One region of the Actinoplanes sp. NPDC051851 genome, then DNA from elsewhere that is predicted to be linked to it. Evidence: riboswitches for the same ligand, from Rfam matches in the RefSeq annotation. Region 1 holds a riboswitch; the other holds the start of a gene.
The links. Region 1 has a riboswitch for S-adenosylmethionine ahead of thrC (threonine synthase). Riboswitches for the same ligand answer to the same signal wherever they lie in the genome.

Region 1 (3,397 bases):
GGTCATCTCCGCGCGCGGGGCATCCGCCGGGCGTCCGCGACGAGCACCCCGGACGCGCTGGACTTCGCTCGCCGCCACGGTTTCCAGCCGACTCGCGAGATCCGCTACTCCGCGCTCGACCTGGCCGGCCTCGCCCACGACGCACCGGCCGTCGAGACGCCGGCCGGTCCGGAGCGCCCGGCTGCGGCCGGGCGGGCATCGGTGGGGCTGCCGGAGGGTGTTCGGCTGGTCGCCATGGGGGAGGTCGGGGCGCGGGAGCTCTTCCACGCCGACACGGTGGCCGCGACGGACGAACCGGGGGACACCCCGCAGCAGGCGGTGGCCTTCGAGACCTGGCGGTACGACATCTGGGAGCACCCCGGGATGGACCGGGACGCGAGCACGGTGGCCGTCGGCGAGACCGGAATCCTGGCGTTCTCGCTGCTCGTCCGGGATCGGGAGCGGGTCTGGTCGGACATGACCGCGACCGTTCCGCAGTGGCGAGGGCGCGGGCTGGCCCGGATGGTCAAGAGCGAGGCGCTGCGCCGGGCGGCCGCCGCCGGGGTGACCGTGGCCTACACCAGCAACGACGAGTCCAACGTGGCCATGCTCGCCGTCAACGACCGGCTGGGCTACCGCCCGGTGGCCACCCAGTTCTCCTGCGCCGGCGATCTCTGACCGGCCGCTTGAATCCGCCCCGCCCCGCTCTTCTGGCTGGTGCTCAGGGGTGTCTCGCTTCGCCGAGACACCCCTGAGCACCAGCCAGAACCTTGCGGCGCGCGACGGCCTCGACCACGCACGGGTCTCGCGTCGGGCGCGACCACTCACGCACGCCGCGCCGGAGGACTGAGCGCTCTGGACGCGTCAGCGGCCAGCGAGGACCGCAGGGGCCCTCGGCGGGAGCGGCGGTCTGTACCCACCACCCCGGTGCGACATCTTCTGGAAGAGAGTTCTCAAGTCGGGGCGGGAGCTGCCGTCAAGAGGGCGAGCGGGCAGCATGCCGGGCAATCTCGGCGGACGGCGCGGATGGGGGCGAATCGGCGGCCGGAGAAGGAGGTCGCTCACACCTCGGGAACTCGGTGTGGAGATCGTGGAATCTCGTCGTAAGGTGTGGGAAACAACTGAATACCTCATCCAGAGGGGCTGAGGGAACGGCCCGTTGACGCCCCGGCAACCACCGCACACGACTGTCTCGAGGACGAGGCGCAGGTGCGGCAGGTGCTAATTCCGTCCCCGTCGTGGCAGGTCGCCCCGGGGAAAGATGAGAGGAAATCCTCGATGACGTCGACTGTCGCCGCACCCACCTCTGCCAACACTGCGTCACCAGCCCGTGGCTTGGTGTGCCGTGCGTGTGCCGCCGAATACCCCCTCGCCGCGCAGCACGCCTGTTACGAGTGTTTCGGCCCGCTCGAGGTCGCCTACGACGAGGCGGCGCTCGCGCGGGTGACCCGGGCCCAGATCGAGGCGGGTCCGCAGAACATCTGGCGCTACGCGGCGCTGCTGCCGGCCGGGCAGAACCCGGAGACCCGGGTGACCCTCGACCCGGGCCTGACGCCGCTGGTCAGCGCGCCGCAGCTGGCCGCGCGGCTGGGCATCACCGGGCAGCTGTGGGTGAAGGACGACTCGCAGAACCCGACGCACTCCTTCAAGGACCGGGTCGTCTCGGTGGCGCTGACCGCGGCGAAGGAGCTGGGCTTCACCCGCTTCTCCTGCGCCTCCACCGGTAACCTGGCTAACTCGGTCGCGGCGCACGCGGCCCGCGCCGGGGTGCCGAGCATCGTCTTCATCCCGTCGGATCTGGAGCAGGGCAAGGTCGTCACCACGGCGGTCTACGGGGGCGACCTGGTCGCGATCGAGGGCTCCTACGACGACGTGAACCGGCTCTGCAGCGAGCTCGTGGAGACCGACGAGTTCGAGGACACCGCGTTCGTGAACGTGAACGTGCGGCCGTTCTACGCGGAGGGCTCGAAGACCCTGGGCTACGAGGTGGCCGAGCAGCTGGGCTGGCGCATCCCGGCGCAGGTGGTGATCCCGATGGCCTCGGGTGAGCTGCTCACCAAGGTGGACAAGGCGTTCAGCGAGCTCGTCGAGATCGGGCTGGTCGAGGCGCCGGAGGGCGGCTGGACCGTCTTCGGCGCGCAGTCGGAGGGCTGCAACCCGATCGCCACCGCGCTGCACCACGGCACCGACGTGATCACCCCGGTGAAGCCGACCGGCATCGCCAAGTCGCTGAACATCGGCGACCCGGCCGCCGGGCCGTATGCGATCGAGGCGGTCCGCCGCACCGGTGGCTGGATGGACTACGCGAACGACGAGGAGATCCGCGCGGGGATCCGGCTGCTCGCCGAGACCACCGGCGTCTTCGCCGAGACCGCGGGCGGCACCACGGTCGCGGTGCTGAAGAAGCTGGTCGAGTCCGGCAAGCTGGACCCGGCGAAGGAGACGGTGGTCTACAACACCGGCGAAGGCCTCAAAACGCTCGACGCCATCGCGGAGCAGGTCGGCCCGACACACCGGATCAAGCCGTCGCTGCGCGCAGCCCGGGATGCTGGCCTGCTGGGATGACGTTCCGTAATCGGTCATCTGCCGATTGTTGAGAATTCCTTCCCTGGAGGACTTGCGCGCCGATCTCCGGATCGGCAGGATGCTTGTCGCGGGAGGACGCGACGCCGTACGAGGCCCCTCACCTGAGCTTGGCGACAATCTCCGAGGGACCCAACGACCCAGTGCTGACCCATCGCGGAGGCGCTGTGCGTCTCGTCCTCCCGACCAAACCTCTGGTCGACGACCACCTACAAGGGACCCCCGCCAGGGTGACATGTGCCGGGCGTGTCAGATCCGCCGGCGCATCTGCAGCTCGGTGAGGACCGGCACGGTCGGGTGCGGCAGCCGCACCCCGGTGTCCTCGAAACCCAGCTTCTCGTACGCCCGAACGGCGCGGTCGTTCCCGACCACCACCTCGAGCATGAGCTCGTGCCGTCCGGCCGCCGCGGACCAGTCGGCGACCGCCTCGACGAGTTGGGCCAGCAGCTTGCCGCCCCGGTGCGCCGGCGTCAGGTAGACCGCGAAGACCACCGTGACGTGCGGCTCATCCGAGATCACCGTGCCGCCGGCGTGCCCGATCAGCGGGTCACCGCCCGGGTCTGCGATGAACTGGGCGATCCCGTACCCGGTGGCCGAGGCCCGGATCCGCTGCCGGTAGCTGTCGTGTGACCGGGCCGCCGCCTGGGCCAGCGTCTCCAGGAACGCGAGGGGACTGTCCGCGAGCATCTCGAGGCGCAGCGCGCGCATCCGTCCCGCGTCGTCGGGCGTGACGCGGCGGACGGTCCAACTCTCCATGAACTCCTCCCTACCGGTACCGGCGGACAGGGGCAACTGTTCTGGAGCGAACAAGCCACAAAGAAGCAGGCCGGAAGAT
Region 2 (3,397 bases), on a different contig from region 1:
GGAAGCGGTCACCAGAGCACTGGGTTTGCCCCGGGACTCGAAACGGCGTACCCGGAAATCGGTTGTTGAGAAAACGGAGAGCACCATCTCCAGGGCGCGGTGCAGCTCGGCGGGCCGGTCCGCGGTGGAGCGGACGCCGAGCAGCTCCACCACGGTGGCGACGAGGTCCTCCATCAATCGAATCTAACGGGGCAGCTGCTCGCCCGCCTCGATCGAGACCGGCAGCCGGTTCTCGGCCGGCGGCAGCGGGCAGGTGGCGAACTCGGTGTACGCGCAGGGCAGGTTCACCGCCCGGTTGAAGTCGAGCACCACGGTCCCGTCCGCGTCCGGCGCGTCGATGGCGAGGCTCCGGTTCGCGGCGTAGGTGGTGATCCCCGAGGTGGCGTCGGTGAAGAGCGCGAAGAGCGACCCGGTGTGCCCGCCGTTGAAGACGGTCAGCGTGAGCGCCTTCCCGTCCAGCTCGAAGTGGATCCGGCCGGGGGATTCGTAGACGTGTTCGAGGCCCTCGGCTACCGAGCCCACCGTGGTCGGCCGCGGCGTCTCGAACGGCTCGAACCGGCCCCGGACCACGTAGTCCGCGGAGGGCGTGTACGCGGGCGTGCCGAGGTACTTCACCCGGGTCGGGTTCTCCGGGTGACGCGGGCGGACCACGTCGTACCCGCCCCGGCGGGCGACCTCGATCACCGCGTCGCCGTACCCGACGGTGACGTCGCCGCGCTCGGGCAGCGGGCCGAACCGGTGTTCGCCGGTGACTCGTTTTTCATCGATGGTGATAAATTCGTCGGCACCGAGCCCCACGGTGACCCCGTCGGGGCCGGTGCTCCACTCGCCCGGCGCGCCGGGGAGGTGCTGCGGGGTCTCGGTCAGCCAGTGCAGGCCGGTGATGGCGAGGAATCCGTGCCGGCCGGCGCGGCGCTCCTCGTGCGCGGCGTGCCACTGGGCCCACTGCTGTTCGAAGGTGGTCATCCTTCGACCTTAATCCCTATCGGGAGACTGGGATATGGTGGGTGATCGTGACATCTGCTAACTTCGTCGGCAGGTCATGAGTGCCAGCGCACAAGCCCCGGCTTGCTGGCCGGCAACCCTTGCGTTCGCGATGGGGTGCCCCGGGTGAAGACCGGGCCGATGTCGACCGACATCGGCAAGTGCGGACTTGCGGAGGCATGACCATGTCAGCTCTCGACGTCATCGGTGACGACCTGAAGGTCGCCCTTCCCACCGGCGAGCCGGTCCGGTTCGTGCACCTCGACTACGCGGCCTCCGCGCCGTGCGTCGAGGCCGCGGCCGCGGCGGTGGCCGATCTCCTGCCGCGCTACGGCAGTGTCCACCGGGGTGCGGGGGTACGCTCACAGGCCAGCACCCTGGCGTACGAGCTGGCCCGGGACGTGGTCGCGGAGTTCGCCGGCGCCGGTCCCGAGGACCACGTGATCTTCACCCGGAACACCACCGACGCGCTGAACCTGCTGGCCCGCGCGCTGCCCGCCGGGACCACCACGCTGCTCTTCGACGGCGAGCACCACGCCAACCTGCTGCCCTGGCCGAACCCGCGCCGCCTGCCCGCCGAGGGGGATCCGGTCGAGGCGCTGCGCGCGGCGCTGCCCGGCCTGACCGGCCCGGCCGTGCTCACCATCACCGGCGCGAGCAACGTCACCGGCGAGCTGTGGCCGGTCCGGGAGCTCGCCGACCTCGCCCACGCCCACGGCGTCCGCGTGATCGTCGACGCCGCGCAGCTGGCGCCGCACCGGCGGATCTCGCTCACCGAGCTCGGCGCCGACTACATCGCGTTCTCCGGGCACAAGCTCTACGCGCCGTTCGGGGCGGGCGTGCTCGCCGGCCGCGCCGACTGGCTGGACGCGGCCGAGCCCTACCTGCTCGGCGGCGGTGCCAGCGCCTCCGTCGGCGACCTGCCCGGCGACCGGGTCTGGTCCACCGGCCCGGCCCGGCACGAGGGCGGCACCCCGAACCTGCCCGGCGCGGTCGCGCTCGCCGCGGTCTGTACCGCGCTCGCCGAGGCCGACCGGGACGCCCTGCACCGCCACGAGCAGGACCTGCTCGCCCGGCTGCGGGAGGGCCTGAGGAGCGTTCCCGAGGCGGTCGAGGTGAGCATCTTCGGCCCGGACCAGCCGCGGGTCGGCATCGTCTCGCTGGCGCTGCCCGGTCATGACCCGGCGCTCGTCGCCGACCGGCTCGGCAAGGAGCACGGCATCGGCGTCCGGGCCGGCCAGTTCTGCGCGCACCCGCTGGTTCGCCGCCTGACCGGCTCGGCCGTCGCGGGCTCCTGCGGCACCAGCGGCACCGGTCTGCTGCGGGCCAGTTTCGGCCTGGGCAGCCGCGCCGAGGACGTCGACCGGTTCGTGACGGCCCTCGCGGCGGTGCTCCGCTCCTGATCCGCTACCTCCCGGAACCTACGCCCCGGGTGGTTTTCGACCGATCATGCGTACGTGGCGACCTGGCTGAAATGGCTCCGCGACCGGCTACCGACCGGCGGCGGACTGCGCGACGAGGACTGGGCGGTGCGGCACCAGCTGCTCACCGTCCTGCTCGGCGTGGTCGTCGTGGTCGTCACGGTCTTCGGCGCGCTCCAGGGTGACCACAGTGAGGCGCTGCTGCTCACCGACGGGCTCGTGCTGCCCTGCGTGGTCGCCGGTACGCTGCTGAAGAACCGGCGGCTGCGCTCGGTCTTCGTCGCGCTCGGCTTCACCGCGGCCTGCGGCGGGTTCGTCTCACTCTGCAACGGCCTGACCGAGGCGCACTTCACCTTCTTCATCGCGGTCGCCGCGCTCGCCCTCTACCGGGACTGGGCGCCGTTCGGCGCGTTCCTGGTCGCCACCACGCTGCACCACGCGGTCTTCGGCGTGCTGATCAGCGACCACACGTACGACCACCACTCGGCGGTGGCCCACCCGCTGGTCTGGGCGCTGCTGCACGGCGTCGCGGTCTTCGCCGCGGCCGGTTTCCAGATCGTCCAGTGGGGGCTCACCGAGGAGGAGGAGCGCCGCGCCCAGGAGAACCTGGACGAGAGCCAGGCCCAGCTCAGCGTCGCGTTCGACGAGACGCCGGTGCCGATGGCGATGTTCGCGCCGGACGGCCGGATGCTGCGCACCAACCACGCGTACCGGGAGTGGCTGGGTCTCCCCGCCCAGCTGCCGGAGGGCTACACCGTCCAGGACATCCCGCTCACCCCGGTCGGCGCCGAGGACCCGGCGTTCGACCACGCGATCCGCAGCCGCGAGCCGATCACCCAGACCCGGCAGTTCCGGCGCCACGACGACGGCACGCTGATCTGGGTCCAGGTGCACAGCACCCCGCTCTACGACAAGCAGGGCACCCTGCGGTTCGTCTTCGCGCACTGCATCGACGTGACCAGTGCCCGCAACCACGAGGCCGAGCTGCGCCG

Region 2: another riboswitch for S-adenosylmethionine. It lies ahead of AB0M08_RS32950 (aminotransferase class V-fold PLP-dependent enzyme); the one in region 1 lies ahead of thrC (threonine synthase).

The regions. Positions count from the first base shown of each region.
Region 1 covers NZ_JBFAYF010000011.1:52,419-55,815, forward strand. Annotated here, with positions in the region: gene AB0M08_RS13800 (GNAT family N-acetyltransferase) at 1-657, shown strand, start outside; SAM riboswitch class I at 1,107-1,247, shown strand; gene thrC (threonine synthase) at 1,258-2,544, shown strand; gene AB0M08_RS13810 (GNAT family N-acetyltransferase) at 2,812-3,318, opposite strand.
Region 2 covers NZ_JBFAYF010000044.1:6,734-10,130, forward strand. Annotated here, with positions in the region: gene AB0M08_RS32940 (M20/M25/M40 family metallo-hydrolase) at 1-174, opposite strand, end outside; gene AB0M08_RS32945 (DUF1684 domain-containing protein) at 184-966, opposite strand; SAM riboswitch class IV at 1,039-1,154, shown strand; gene AB0M08_RS32950 (aminotransferase class V-fold PLP-dependent enzyme) at 1,164-2,387, shown strand; gene AB0M08_RS32955 (EAL domain-containing protein) at 2,442-3,397, shown strand, end outside.